DNA from 3 places in the Mesorhizobium waitakense genome. Region 2 is predicted to be linked to each of the others. Evidence: riboswitches for the same ligand, from Rfam matches in the RefSeq annotation. Region 2 holds a riboswitch; each other region holds the start of a gene.
The links. A riboswitch is a leader RNA that binds a small molecule or an ion and turns the genes downstream of it on or off. The one in region 2 is predicted to bind S-adenosylmethionine.
Positions count from the first base shown of each region.

Region 1: linked by a shared signal. The riboswitch ahead of AC07FD_RS20330 (O-succinylhomoserine sulfhydrylase) and the one ahead of AC07FD_RS16000 (hypothetical protein) in region 2 are both predicted to bind S-adenosylmethionine.
Region 3: linked by a shared signal. The riboswitch ahead of metX (homoserine O-acetyltransferase MetX) and the one ahead of AC07FD_RS16000 (hypothetical protein) in region 2 are both predicted to bind S-adenosylmethionine.

Region 1 is NZ_JBWKME010000094.1:57,520-62,521, reverse strand. It holds gene AC07FD_RS20335 (ceramide glucosyltransferase) at 1-1,067, shown strand, start outside; gene AC07FD_RS20330 (O-succinylhomoserine sulfhydrylase) at 1,082-2,272, opposite strand; SAM riboswitch at 2,330-2,407, opposite strand; gene AC07FD_RS20325 (2'-deoxycytidine 5'-triphosphate deaminase) at 2,546-3,640, shown strand; gene AC07FD_RS20320 (ABC transporter substrate-binding protein) at 3,741-4,514, shown strand; gene araD1 (AraD1 family protein) at 4,560-5,002, opposite strand, start outside.
Region 2 is NZ_JBWKME010000069.1:7,161-12,162, forward strand. It holds tRNA gene AC07FD_RS15980 (tRNA-Ser) at 75-164, shown strand; gene AC07FD_RS15985 (hypothetical protein) at 488-976, opposite strand; gene AC07FD_RS15990 (hypothetical protein) at 973-1,314, opposite strand; gene AC07FD_RS15995 (hypothetical protein) at 1,311-1,754, opposite strand; gene AC07FD_RS16000 (hypothetical protein) at 1,754-2,326, opposite strand; SAM-I-IV-variant riboswitch at 2,362-2,459, opposite strand; gene AC07FD_RS16005 (hypothetical protein) at 2,647-3,210, shown strand; gene AC07FD_RS16010 (helix-turn-helix domain-containing protein) at 3,330-3,542, shown strand; gene AC07FD_RS16015 (AraC family transcriptional regulator) at 3,833-4,819, shown strand.
Region 3 is NZ_JBWKME010000204.1:53,049-58,050, reverse strand. It holds gene AC07FD_RS37380 (glycosyltransferase family 2 protein) at 1-266, opposite strand, end outside; gene AC07FD_RS37375 (DUF1330 domain-containing protein) at 637-963, shown strand; gene metW (methionine biosynthesis protein MetW) at 986-1,600, opposite strand; gene metX (homoserine O-acetyltransferase MetX) at 1,597-2,766, opposite strand; SAM riboswitch at 2,880-2,957, opposite strand; gene hisC (histidinol-phosphate transaminase) at 3,095-4,204, shown strand; gene AC07FD_RS37355 (prephenate/arogenate dehydrogenase family protein) at 4,211-5,002, shown strand, end outside.

The DNA.
Region 1 (5,002 bases), on a different contig from region 2:
TGAAGCGGCACCGCACCATCGCGCCGCCGGCCGGCAAGCCACTGCCGGTGTCGATTATCGTGCCATCTCGTGGTGTCGGGCCGTTCACGCAGGAGACGCTGGAGCGCGCCCTCTCGCTCGACTGGCCGCGCTACGAACTGGTCTTCTGCGTCGCCCATGCCGACGATCCGGTGGTCAGGCTGATCCGTGCCGCCATCGCCCGTTCTCCCAAGGTGCCGGCGCGGCTGCTGATCGGCGACGACCGCATCAGCGCCAACCCGAAACTCAACAATTGCGTCAAGGGTTGGGAGGCGGCGCGCCACGATTGGGTTGTCCTGGCCGATTCCAACGTGTTGATGCCGAGAGACTACGTCCAGCACCTGATGGCTGCATGGCGGCCGGACACCGGCCTTGTCTGCTCGACGCCGATCGGCTCGCGGCCCGCTGGCTTCTGGGCCGAGGTCGAGTGCGCTTTCCTCAACACGCTGCAGGCGCGCTGGCAATATGCCGGCGAGGCGCTTGGCCTCGGCTTTGCCCAGGGCAAGAGCATGCTCTGGAACAAGCCGATGCTCGACGCCAGTGGCGGCATCCGTGCGCTCGCCGCCGAGATCGCCGAGGACGCTGCCGCGACCAAGCTGGTCAATGGCCTTGGCCTGCGCGTCAATCTCGTCGCCGCGCCCTTCGAGCAACCGCTCGGCCGGCGCACCTTTGACGAGATCTGGTCGCGTCAGGCCCGTTGGGCGCGCCTGCGCCGCGTCACCTTCCCATGGTTTTTCGCACCCGAAATCCTGACCGGGGCAGTGGTGCCGCTGGCACTCGCGCTGTTGGCGGCGGCAAGCGCCGGCCTCAGCCTCTCGGCAACCGCCATTGCCGTGCTGGCGGCCTTCTACCTTCCGGAGTGCGCCCTGGCCTGGTCCAAGGGCTGGTACCTGTCGCCGCGCATGGTCGCGGCGATCATGATGCGCGACCTGATCCTGCCGGCGATGTGGGCGCGCGGCTGGCTGGGTGGCGCCGTCGACTGGCGCGGCAACGCGATGACCATCGGCACCAAGGCAGCCGAGCTGGAAGAGACGCCGTCCGGCGCCTGATAGCCAAAGGCTTCTTACTTTGCCGACTTCAGCGCCTGTTCGATGTCTTCCAGAAGATCGTCGGTATCCTCCAGGCCGACCGACAGCCTGAGCGTGCCCGGCCCGATGCCGAGTTCGGCACGCGCCTCGTCGCTCAGATTCTTGTGCGTAGTCGTCGCCGGATGGGTGATCAGGCTCTTGGCATCGCCAAGATTGTTGGAGATCAGCACGATGTCGAGCGCGTTCTGCAAGGCGAAGGCCGCCTGCTTGCCTCCCTTGACGTCCAGGCAGATCAGCGTCGAGCCGCCCGACATCTGCTTCTTGACGATGGCCGCCTGTGGGTGGTCAGCACGGCCGGGATAGATGACGCGGGCGATTTCGGGCCGCTCGGCCAGGAAATCCGCGATCCTGCCGGCGCTTTCCGTTTGCTGGCGCACGCGCAGCGGCAGCGTCTCCAGCCCCTTCAGCAGCGTCCAGGCATTGAACGGCGACAGGCTGGGGCCGGTGTGGCGGAAATAGTCGTGCAGGTTCTCGTCGATCCACTTCTTGTCCGACAGGATGACGCCGCCGAGACAGCGGCCCTGGCCGTCAATATGCTTGGTCGCCGAGTAGACGACGATGTGCGCACCGAGCTGCAGCGGCTTCTGCTGCAGGGGCGTGGCAAAGACATTGTCGACGATCAGCCGCGCACCGATCGAATTGGCAAGCGCGGCAACCGCGGCGATGTCGACCACTTCCAGCGTTGGGTTGGTCGGGCTTTCCAGGAAGAACAGCTTGGTGTTCGGCTTGACCGCTTTTTCCCAGTTGGCGATGTCGGTGCCGTCGACCAGCGTCGCCTCGATGCCATATTTCGGCGCCAGCGTCTCGACCACCCAGCGGCAGGAGCCGAACAGCGCGCGTGCTGCCACGATATGATCGCCGGCCTTGGCGCTGCACAACAGCGAGGCCGTCACCGCGGCCATGCCGGATGCGGTGGCGCGCGCGTCCTCGGCGCCTTCGAGCGCGCACATGCGCTTTTCGAACATGTCGACGGTCGGGTTGGCGTAGCGCGAGTAGATGAATCCCGGCTCCTCCCCCTTGAAGCGGGCTTCGGCGGCCTGCGCCGTTTCGTAGACATAGCCCTGGGTCAGGTACATCGCCTCGGAGGTTTCGCCGAAACCGGAACGCAGGGTTCCGCTATGCACGAGTGTCGTTTGAGGCTTCCAGTTACGCTTCTTGGTGCTCATCGCTTTTGTTCCAGACACAAAAAAACCGGCCGCGAAAGTCGCAACCGGTCCATACGGCCTTGCGGCCCGACGGTCCTTTAGCGACTTGTTTAACGTGGCTGCAAGCCGACCGGCCAAATCACCACGGGATAACGACCCTTTAGACCCGCGCCACGCTTGCGTCAATTGCCGGCTTGATTAAGAGGTTTGTACCAAGCAGGTTCCGCAGCAGTGTTCCACGGTTTTGCGGCAAGAACCTGCGAACAGAAAATCGCCTGGCCTAGGAGTGGAGCCTTGCGGCAGACAGGCATTCTTCCCGATCAGGACATTTCGGCGCTGTTCCGGTCCGGCGCGCTGAAGTCGGCGCGCGCGTTCGATGCCGATCAGATCCAGCCGGCGAGCCTGGATCTACGGCTCGGCGACAAGGCCTGGCGGGTGCGGGCCTCGTTCCTGCCGGGTCCCAACCACAAGGTTTCGGAAAAGCTCGACCGGTTGCAGCTGCACGAGATCAATCTCGCAGAGGGGGCGGTGCTGGAGACCGGCTGCGTCTATATCGTGCCCTTGCTTGAAAGCCTGGCATTGCCGGCGGACATTTCGGCCTCGGCCAATCCGAAGAGTTCGACCGGGCGGCTCGACATCTTCACCCGCGTCATGACCGATCGCGGCCACGAGTTCGACAAGATCGCCGCCGGCTATCACGGCCCACTCTATCTCGAGGTCAGCCCGCGCACCTTTCCGATCGTCGTGCGTACCGGTTCGCGTCTGTCCCAGATCCGTTTCCGCACCGGCAATGCACTGCTCTCGGAAGCCGAGCTGCATGACCTGCATCGCGCCGAGATGCTGGTCGCAACCGAGCCGCCGAACATTTCCGGCGGCGGCATCGCACTGTCGATCGATCTCAACGGCGATCAGAACGGCCTGGTCGGCTATCGCGGCAAGCATCACACCGGTCTCGTCGATGTCGACAAGCGCGCGGCACAAGAGGTCGTCGACTTCTGGGAGCCGATCCACAAGAGCGGCGCCGGCGAACTGGTGCTCGATCCCGATGAATTCTACATCCTCGTCAGCCAGGAAGCGGTGCATGTGCCGCCGCTCTACGCCGCCGAGATGACACCGTTCGATCCGCTGGTCGGCGAGTTCCGCGTCCACTATGCCGGCTTCTTCGATCCGGGTTTCGGCCATTTGGCGTCCGGCGGCACCGGCAGTCGCGCAGTGCTCGAAGTGCGCAGCCACGAAGTGCCGTTCATCCTCGACCATGGCCAGATCGTCGGCCGGCTGGTCTACGAGCATATGCTGAAGCGGCCGCAGGCGCTCTACGGCACCGATCTCGGCTCCAACTACCAGGCGCAAGGCCTGAAGCTGTCCAAGCATTTCCGCCCAGCGCGCTGAACCCAATTCCCGTCGGGCAATACACTTGCCTGCGCTGGCTCGTCATGCTTGGCTGGCTTTCTGGTCGCCAAGCTGGCGGCGTTCAAGGGGAACCAAGAAAATGCGGATTTCAAAATGGATCATATCGGCAGCAGGTGCTGCCGTGTTGCTGATGGCGGCCGGCTCTCTGTCGGCGCAGGCTGCTGAGAAACTGAAGATCGGTACCGAGGGTGCCTATCCGCCGTTCAACACCATCACCCCGGACGGCAATGTTGTTGGCTTCGATATCGACATCGCCAATGCGCTGTGCGCGCAGATGAAGGTCGAGTGCGAGATCGTCACCCAGGACTGGGACGGCATCATCCCCGCCCTGCAGGCCAAGAAATTCGATGCCATCATCGCCTCGATGAGCATCACCGAGGAGCGCAAGAAGCAGGTCTCCTTCACCAACAAATACTATACGACTCCGCTCGCGCTGGTGGCGCCGAAGGATACCGAACTCACCTCGACCGAACCGGCAGCGCTTGCCGGCAAAACGGTCGGCGCTCAGGCTTCGACCACGCAGGCCGACTATGCCCAGAATGTCTACGGCAAGGCTGGCGCGGAGGCGAAACTCTACCCGACCCAGGAAGAGGCGATCACCGATCTGACGAACGGCCGTCTCGATGCCGTCATCTCTGACAAGTTCGTGCTGGTGGACTGGTTGAAGAAGGCAAGTGAAGGCTGTTGCAAGCTGGTCGGCGACGTCAAGGGTACGGAGACCCAGGCCGGCATTGCCGTTCGCCTGGAAGACACCGCGCTACGCGACAAGCTCAATGCGGCAATAGACGCCATCGTTGCCGACGGTACCTACAAGAAGATCCAGGCCAAGTACTTCGACTTCGATATTTATTGAGATTCGAACGGCCGACCTCCCCCACTCGTGGGGGAGGTCGTGCTGTCAAAGCGCCTTCACCGCCACCTTGACCGGCTGCTCGATCTCGAGTGGGTTGCGCAGCGGCAGGCCAAAATCCTTGGCCTCGATTTCGAACACATCGCCGGCCTCGGTCTTGATTCCGTCGGCAAAGGACAGCGTCGCCGTTCCGAACATGTGCACATGCACGTCGCCTGGCTGGCGGAAAGCCGCATATTTGAAGTGGTGGTGTTCGAGATTGGCTATGGTGTGCGACATGTTCGCTTCGCCTGACAGGAACGGCTTTTCCCACAGCACCTCGTTGTCGCGATAGATGCGCGAGCTGCCGCGGATGTCGGAGGGCAAGTCGCCGATCAATATTTCCGGCCCGAATGAGGCGTTGCGCAGCTTGGAGTGGGCCAGGAACAGATAGTTCACGCGCTCGGTGACGTGGTCGGAAAACTCGTTCGACAGCGTGAAGCCGACACGGA
Region 2 (5,002 bases):
AGAGGAACAAACGGCAGAAATCCGGTATCAGACGAGGATTGAAACCTACAAAATATCACGAAAATATCACATCTGGAGCGATGGCCGAGTGGTTTAAGGCAGAAGTCTTGAAAACTTCCGTACCGGGAACGGTACCGTGGGTTCGAATCCCACTCGCTCCGCCAATGCTCTTACGGGGGACGATCTAGACATCGCAGCCTGCCATACCGACATGTGACCGGTCGGACCATCCTGCCCCGATATGGGCTAGTGCGCTGCCCTTTCACGGCGGTAACAGGGGTTCGATTCCCCTTGGGCGTACCAGTAATTTCAATACATTAGCTGTGATCCCTGATCTGCGGTCCCGATAAGGGACCCGAAATGCGCTGCAGCTTTGGTGTGCTCAGCATGAACAAACCGACTCCTTGATCTGAGGTATTGGCATCCTGCTTCGTGCCAAACGATCCCGCGCGTCTTCTGCCATCTGGCTCCAACCGATGTTCCTCCCTTACACCCATGACTCGACGACACGGGGTAAGTCGTCCGCATGACGCTCAAGGCGTTGGGTCATGCCCTTTGCGGTCATCAGACGCTCGCGCAGCGGGATCAGGTAAGGGGACGTAATGAAATCGTCCGGTGACTGCGACGGGATCGTGTTGCCCTCGCGGGTGATGTGGAAAAGCTTGGCAGCGAAGCAGGTTGGGAAGTCTGCCGGGTGTTCAAAGACGATCCACATCGGGAAAGGGTAGGCGTCGTCGGGCGTCGGCTCAGCCCTTGCCCAGCCGTGGAAATCGAATCCGAGCCGACTGGCCTCACCGTCGTAAAAGCGGGCTTGCTCCTCAGTCTGCCAGGCGCTGACCATCGGCTGCAGGCCCGCGAGGTGGTCAGCCTTGCTGTGGCACGCGAAGAGGTAACGCTCGCCGAGGAAGACGCACTTGCGGAACACCATGCCGGAGATGGTCGCCTCGATCACTTCGGGCTTGAAGCTGTCGGTCATCGCGGCCCGCCTTTGGCCCGAAGCATGTTCGTCAGATACCCCGCGATCATTAGCGCATCGGCCACAGTCGTCGGTGCCGGCATGTCCAGAGCGGCTAGCCGGTTGCGGTCATCGCTGAACGCTGCCACCACCCAGCATCTTCCGTCCTCGACCAGATGGCCTTTAAGCCCCTCGTCATTGATCACAATCGACCAGCCGTCGATCGCCGGCCTCACCCACGCCGAGCGGCCCTCGCCCTCGTACCGCAGGGCGAACCCCGCAGCGCGGAACAGTTTGCCTTCCTCACTGGCATTGGCCCCCTCGACCATAATGTCCCAGAATTGCAGGAAACTGGTCATGGCGCCACCTTTCGACATACCCTCGCAGCAGCAGCTGCGAGCCTGGCCCGCTGCTTCTCAATAGCCGCGGCGTGGTTGGCAGTGGGAGCGATACCGGCGTTGGCCGCATGGTAGCCGTAGCTGCGCGCGCAATGGCGACCGCAGAAGTGCGGATCCCGATAGCTCTCGCCGTCCCAGAGCTTCGCCCAGTCGATCCAGCATTCGACATCCTGCCGCCAGCGCACCTCGACGGCGATCCTGCCGGTCAGGCGCTCGACCTCCGTGACGCTGTCGGGGAAGTTGTTGACGTAGGTGTTCTCGCCGTAGCGGCGCACGTAGGGCGGCGCTTCGCCGAACGAGGCGTAGGTGAACCGGCGATGGATGGTGGCGCCGCAATTGCGGCACAGCGGCCTGATCACAAGGGGGCGCTCGCCGCTGACTTTCGCACCGCGGCGCAGCATCACGCACCCTCCACGATAGCGATTGGCAGCCGCAGGTCGATCAGCCGCGCCTGGAGCAGCGAGATGGTGAGCTTGTCCTTGGCATCGACCCATCGGCTCTCGTCGTTGGAGACGTCGCCGTTGCAGAAGATGAGGTGCGGCTCGCCACTCCCGCGCCGGAGCTTCGGGCCAAGGTCGAGCTTCTTCAGCAACCGATAGGCACGCGCGCAAGGGCCACTCTCCAGGTCGAAGCCGGTCTCCCAGAGCCGTCCGTCCATTTCATCGTCGTAATCATCAGGGGTGATCCCGTGCTCCTCCTCGATGGCCTCGGTCTCGGACCGGGCGTGGTGGCCGATGCCCTCGCTGACGAAGAACTCGCGCCAGGTCGGCGGCGGAGGGCAGAAGCTCCACTGCCCGACGGTCAGGAGGTATCCCTGCTCGCCGTTCTCGTACCAGCAGATCGTCTCGGCCACCTGCGGTGGGGAAGCCAGCAGTGGTCGATCGGTTCGTCCAACGAACGCCTCCGCATCCTTGACGAACGCCGCCGTGAGCAAACTGCCCGCTCCAATCAGAAAACCACGTCGTGAAAGCATAAAAACCTCCAGGGTTGACACACGCATCTGGAGGGTTGGCGACCTGCTGTTGCCCGTTCTGGGCCACATCGTCGTTGCCACCTTTGCCGGTCAGGCTGGTTGGCGGGGCCGAAGCCCTCTCTGGATGCAAAAGGAGAACTACCGCGCGGGGCCTCGCCCTTCAAGCACCCATGGTGTGGTGCGGGCAACATGGCTGCCAGCCGCAAGCTATTGGCGGCGTGGGGCAAGTCGGCATTCCCGTCCGTCACCACATCGCTGTCATCGCTGGCCGAGGGAATGGTCCCAGGCCGACCGTGAGGGAAACCCCGATGATGAGAGTCATGAAAAGATACACCCCCAACCCCCTAAGAACGATCGCCTATATGAAACGCATCGCATTGGCGCTGCTTGCCGGCGCGTGCCTTGTCACGTCCGCCCATGCTGGCGGCGACGGCTACACTGGTCGCGTTGTCAAGTGGAAGGCCGTCGGGTGGTACGACATTGCAGCGCTGCCCGATGACAAGTCGTGCTCCGCCACCGCCAAATTTGACGGCGGCACGTCGATGATCATCATCGGCACGCCAACGCAATTCATGCTAACGCTTGCCGACAATCGGTGGGCAGGCACCTTCCTCAAGGGCCAGGCCTATGCGCCGACCATCGAACTCGACAACAAGTGGAAAAACCTCGCCGCCACATCGACGTTCAACGGCTCCATCACCATCGACGACATGGGTAAGGGTATGGTTTCCGCCTTCATGGAAGCCGACGCACTGGGTATCAGCATGAATGGTGGCGAGCGCATGGCCGTACTCGACCTGAAATACACACGCTCGATGATGAACGAGCTAGCAAACTGCACCGTCGCCATGTCGACCGGCAACGTCGAGACGTCGAGCTTCTAACCCCTGGCTCCCAATTTCAGCGGCCATGCTGATCGGCATGGCTGTGCTGTGCATCATCGCGGGAACGTTGATCGTTCGCAGCTAGCGCTATTCATTTCATTCCCCCTCAGACCTGTCGCATGAAGGCTATGACCCCTGATCGTTTTCGCGAGTGCCTTGCCGTGCTGCACTGGTCGCAGCGCGGCCTAGCGGAGATCCTGCGCTGCGACGACCGCCTGGTGCGGCGCTGGGCCCAGGGTAGCGAGCCCGTGCCGGAGTCGATAGCCCGCTGGATTGAAAAGCTGACGAACTCGCATGAGGCGTCGCCACCACCAATGGCGCCAGCGCCCTGATCAGCGCGCTACAACCTTCTACATGCACCCGGCGGATGCAGCCGCAGTTGCACCGTCCCCGCGTTCCTCGCGGCGACGGATGTTTCGCCGCTTGAGGCCGGCGGCGCTAGAATGCTGCCTTTATAATAACGGAGCCTGCGCCGCCCGCGCCTTGCCAGCCAGAGAGTGATTTGCGCTGAGCCGCCAAAGGCTCACGAAGCGTTAATCGTGCGTCGTGATAGTGGGCGACTGTGGCCGACCAGAATGAGACTGTTTTCCGACGACTCACAGCGGCGCCGACCGCAGCGGGCTTGGCCACGCGCCTCGCCGTAGCTGAACTCAATCGTCGCGGCATCGATCCGGCCCCTTTGCTCGCCCGCGCCGGACTGTCAGCGGTCGCCCCCGATCACGACGGTCGGATCGATGTCAGGTCGCAGATCGAATTCCTCGAGCAGGCTTCGCGCACCCTCGGCGACGACTTCCTCGGCCTGAACCTGGCCGAGCAATTCGATCTGCGCGAACTCGGCATGCTCTACTACGTCGCCGCCTCGTCGCATTGCCTCGGCGATGCTCTACGCCGCCTCGAACGGTACGCCCAGGCGGCGAATCATGCGTTGATCTTGCGGCTGCACAAGGGCTCGACCTTCCGGCTCGCGCTTTCCTATGCAGGCGTGCCGCGGCACCTCGACCGACACCAAATGGAGTCCTTCGCACTGACGCTCGTCCGGCTCTGCCGGCAACTCGTCGGCCACAGGATTTCTCCGCTGGTCGCGAACTTCGTCCACCAGCGCTCGGGCGATCTGCGCCGTGCGCGGAACCTGCTGGGCTGCGACGTCAACTTTGGCGCCGACTCGGACGAGTTGATATTCGACCCTGCGCTGCTGGACCGGACGCTGGTGGCCGCCGATCCATTCCTGAACCGGCTGATGGTCGAGAATTGCGAGCAGGCGATGGCGGCCCGGCCCACCAACGTGGGCCCGTTCCGCACGATAGTCGAGAACACCATCGCGCCGCTCCTGCCCCACGCCGAGGCGAGCGCGAAGAAGGTGGCCGGCAGCCTCGGGCTGAGCGAGAGGACGTTCGCACGCCGCCTCGCGGCAGAAGGGCTCAGCTTCGGGGCCATTCTGGATGATCTCCGGCGTGATCTCGCCATTCGCCACCTGGAGGAGCCGGGCCTGCAAATCTCCCAGATCGCGTGGCTGCTGGGCTTCCATCAGCCAAGCGCCTTCAGTCATGCCGCGCGGCGCTGGACCGGCAAGACTCCGTCCCAGTACCGGCGTGGCTTGTCATCGTCCTAGCGGATCCTAAGCGTGGGGTGCCGTCGCTGCAGGCGGTGTGTTGCACGCCGCTGCCAACCGCTTGCGGTCAACCGCCACTACCCTAGAGGGCAATGCACTGGCCACCCACCTGAGCCCCAACGCCAGAACCGGCGGGCTGAAGGGCAGCACTAAATCCATAGCTGGAACGCCGCCGCGGCTCGG
Region 3 (5,002 bases), on a different contig from region 2:
ACGGGTGCCCGCGCGCGCTCGATGCCTGCATTGCGGGCGGCATTGGCGCCTCGCCATTTCGCGCCGACATAGATCAGTCGCGGATCACGAATGCCGGCCAGTGCCGCCGCGGTTCCGTCCGTCGAGCCATCGTCGACGACAATATGCTCGAACCTCGGCATGCTCTGGGAAAGTACACTTTCCACGGCGCGCAATACCGCCTCACGCCTGTTGTGAGTCGGCGTGATGACCGTGATGAGAGGAGCGTGCTCTGTCTTCCCGGTCATACTGCGTCAGCCATTTCCAGCGAAAAAATACGCTTCCTGCCAGGTCTTTCGATCTTTAGGACGGTCAAATGGATCGGACTCCCCCTTCCATATCCCCCGTATTGGCCACGACGCTACAAAAAACAGACGTACCTGTCGCCCCACCGGGATGCTGCTCAATGCGCGTGAAACGACGAATTCCAGTATCTAGCGCTTCAACTGCAACACTATTGCCGCGCGCTATGCTTGCGAATCGCCCTTGCGATGAATGACGCGTCTATGATCCGAATGCATTCTACTACGTCAGACGTAATCGCATCGCGGCCGGTGTTTGGGCAGATTGCCGTCGCGAGGCCGGCTGGTCGGCTTCGGTCCCAGAGGGAGTACTGTCATGACTGCTTACGCCGTTGCCCATATGCGCCAAGCCCGGATGGGTCCGCAGATCGTCGAATATCTGCAGAAGATCGATGCCACGCTGGCCCCTTTCGGCGGTCGTTTTCTGGTCCATGGCGGCGACGTCGAGGTCATCGAAAACGATTGGCAGGGCCACCTGATCATCATCGAATTTCCCGACAGGCAACACGTGCGCGGATGGTACAACTCGGCCGCCTATCAGGCGATACTGACGTTGCGGACCGACAACTCGGAAGCCGACGTGATCTTCGTTGATGGCGTTGAGCATCCGCATAAGGCCACGGATGTCCTTGACCAGGCGTGAAGTCGACAATGGCGCGGCGGGATTACCGTTTCAGCAAGAACACCGCCTGCTGGCCGAAGAAGTTCCAGAACCACCATGGCATCGACAGGCCGATCTTCTGGCCATTGGCGTCGAGCGCGGTTGCTTTTTCCACGGTAGCGCCAAGCTCGTCGCACAGATTGACGAAGTCGCGGATGGTGCAGAAATGGATGTTGGGCGTGTCGTACCAGGAATAGGGCAGGTCCGTGGTCACCGGCATGCGGCCATTGAGGAACAGCGACATGCGGACCCGCCAATGGCCGAAATTGGGGAAGGACACGATGGCGCGATTGCCGATCCTGAGCAGTTCCTTGAGAACCAGCTTCGGGTTGCGGGTGGCCTGCAGGGTCTGCGACAGGACGACGAAGTCAAAGCCCTTGTCGGGATAGAACTCGAGATCCTTGTCGGCATCGCCCTGGATGACGCTCAAGCCGCGCGCCACGCATTCGTTGACGCCACGCTGCGACAGTTCAAGGCCGCGGCCGTCGACCTGCTTGGTGTCCTGCAGCAATTCGAGCAGCGAGCCATCGCCTGAACCGACGTCGAGCACGCGCGACTGTGGCGGGATGAGGTTAGCGACGACTTCGAGGTCGACGCGCTGGTTGCGGGTGACGTTCATGATGCGAGTCCTCGCGCCCGTGCCGCGGAGCCGATGAAGCCATTGATGGCGGCAAACAGTTCCGGCTCGTCGAGCAGGAAGGCGTCGTGGCCGCGATCTGTCTCGATCTCGACGAAAGATACCGACGCGCCGGCGGCGTTGAGCGCATGAACGATCGAGCGGCTCTCTTCGGTCGGGAACAGCCAGTCCGAGGTGAAGGACACCAGGCAGAAGCGGGTTTTCGTGCCGGCGAACGCATCCGCCAGCCGGCCGCCATGGTCGGCGGCAAGGTCGAAATAATCCATCGACCGCGTCATGTAGAGATAGGAATTGGCATCGAAGCGATCGACGAAGGTCATGCCCTGGTGGCGCAGATAGCTCTCGATCTGGAAGTCGGCGTCGAAGCCGAAGGTGAGCGCCTCGCGATCCTGCAGATTGCGGCCGAACTTCCGATGCAGGGCAGCCTCCGACAGATAGGTGATGTGGGCGGCCATGCGCGCCACCGCCAAGCCCTTTTCCGGGCGCTTGCCGTGCTCGAAATATTTGCCGCCATGCCAGTCCGGATCCGCCATCACGGCCTGCCGGCCGACCTCATGGAAGGCGATGTTCTGCGAGGAATGGCGCGCGCCGGTGGCAATCGGCAGAGCCGAGAAGACGCGCTCCGGATAGCTGGACGCCCATTCCAGCACCTGCATGCCGCCCATCGAGCCGCCGAGGACGCAAAACAGTTTTTCGATGCCGAAATGGTCGATCAGCATCTGCTGGGCGCGCACCATGTCGCGGATGGTGATGATCGGCAGGTCGAGCCCATAGGGCTTGCCGGTGGCGGGATTGGTCGAGGCCGGGCCGGTCGAGCCCAGGCAGCCCCCGATGACGTTGGAGCAGATGACGAAGAAACGGTTGGTATCGATGATCTTGCCGGGGCCGATCAGCACTTCCCACCAGCCCGGCTTGCCGGTCACCGGATTGGTGCTGCCGACATGCTGGTCGCCCGTCAGCGCATGGCAGACGAGGATGGCGTTGGAACGGGCGTCGTTCAGCGTGCCGTAGGTCTGGTAGGCGATCTGGAACGGCGACAGCAGCGTGCCTGCATCGAGTTTGAGCGGCTTGTCGGGCCCAAAACGCAGAACCGGGCTCGACGGTTGATCAGCCTCGTTGTTGGTTTTTCCAGCGCGCAGAGCGGCCATTGCATCCATCTCACACTTTGAATCCACGCACCGTGCGTTTCGAAAATCGATGCCGATGCGGTGTCCGGCCGGCGCGGACAACAAAAAACCGGCATTGCCGTCGCAAAGCCGGTTACAGGATGCAAACGGCCCTTTAGCAAGTTGTTTAACGTGGCTGCAAGCCGACCGGCCAAATCACCACGGAATTTCGCACCTCTTCTAGGACTGTGGGGCGCCGGCGTCAACCGCCAGCCGCGGTCCGGAGGCTGCCACCTCTCGACATTGCGGGCCGTGGCTTGTATTTCCGCTGCGGCTTCCAGACGGAAGCGTTCTCGACGGATTTTGCAACATGAGCCAGACACCGGACAAGGCACGTCCAACCCCGCGCGCGGGCATCATGGACATCGACGCCTATGTGCCGGGCAAGAGCACGGCGCCCGCCGGCGTCGCCAAGGTCTACAAGCTGTCGTCGAACGAGAACCCGCTGGGTCCGTCGCCGAAGGCGATCGAGGCCGCGCGGGAGATTGCTGCGAAGCTCGACGTCTATCCCGATGGCACCGCCAGGCGGCTGCGTGAGGCGATCGCCGAGGTGCATGGTCTCAACGCGCAGAACATCATCTGTTCCAACGGCTCCGACGAAATTCTCGGCCTTCTGGCGCAGACCTATCTCGCTCCCGGCGACGAGGCGATTTTCACCGAACACGCCTTCATGGTCTACAAGATCTACATCCAGTCGGCCGGCGCAACTCCGGTCGCGGTCAAGGAGACCGATGAGCGTGCCGACATCGATGCGATGCTGGCCGCCGTCACGCCGCGCACGAAAATCATATTCCTTGCCAATCCCAACAACCCGACCGGCACCTATGTGCCGTTCCAGGAAGTGCGCCGCCTGCATGCCGGCCTGCCTAGAAATGTGCTTCTGGTGCTCGACGCGGCTTACGCCGAATATGTCCGCCGCAACGACTATGAAGCCGGCATCGAACTGGTCGGCGGCGCCGAGAACGTGGTGATGACCCGCACCTTCTCCAAGATTGGCCTGGGCGGGGCGCGGATAGGCTGGATGTACGCTCCAATGCACATCGTCGACGCCATCAATCGTGTGCGTGGCCCTTTCAACGTCAATGCGACGGCGATCGAGGCCGGCATCGCCGCTATCCGTGACCGCGACCACGTCCAACGCAGCGTGATGCACAACGAAACCTGGCTCACATGGCTGAACGGGGAGTTTGGCAAGCTCGGGCTGCGGGTGACGCCAAGCGTCGGCAATTTCATCCTGATCCATTTTCCCGACGACCAGAACCATTCGGCTGCCGCGGCGGACGATTATCTGACGGCGCGGGGCTATATCCTGCGGCGCGTTTCCGGCTACGGCTTTCCCAACGCACTGCGCATGACCGTCGGCACCGAAGAGGCCAATCGCGGCGTTGTCGCTGCTCTCACGACATTCCTGAAAAGCTAGAACACCATGACATCACCGATGTTTGAAAAGATCGCGCTGGTCGGCATCGGCCTGATCGGCTCGTCACTGGCCCGCGTCATCCGTCGCGAGGGCCTCGCCCGTCACGTCGCCATCTCGACCCGCAGTGCCGCGACATTGGCGCGGGCGCAAGAGCTTGGGCTCGGCTCCTCCTACTCCACTGATGCGAAGGAAGCGGTCCGCGATGCCGATCTGGTCATCGTCTCGGTGCCGGTCGGCTCGTCGGGCGCTGTGGCCGAGGAAATCGCGCCGGCACTGAAGCAGGGTGCGATCCTCACCGATGTCGGCTCGACCAAGGCATCGGTGATTGCGCAGATGCAGCCCTATGTGCCTGATGGCGTGCATTTCATTCCGGGCCACCCCCTGGCGGGCACGGAAAAATCCGGCCCCGATGCCGGTTTCGCCGACCTGTTCGACAATCGCTGGTGCATCTTCACCCCGCTGCCCGACACCGACCCGGATGCGCTGGAGAGGCTGTCGGAATTCTGGCGCCGTTGCGGCGCCAACATCGACACCATGGACCCGCAGCATCACGACATGACGCTGGCCATCGTCTCGCACCTGCCGCATATCATCGCCTACAACATCGTCGGCACCGCCGACGATCTGCAGTCGGTGACAAAGTCCGAAGTGATCAAATATTCGGCTTCAGGTTTTCGCGATTTCACCCGTCTCGCCGCCTCGGATCCGACCATGTGGCGCGACGTCTGCCTGCACAACAAGGACGCCATTCTTGAAATGCTGGCGCGGTTCTCGGAAGATCTGGCGTCGCTGCAGCGG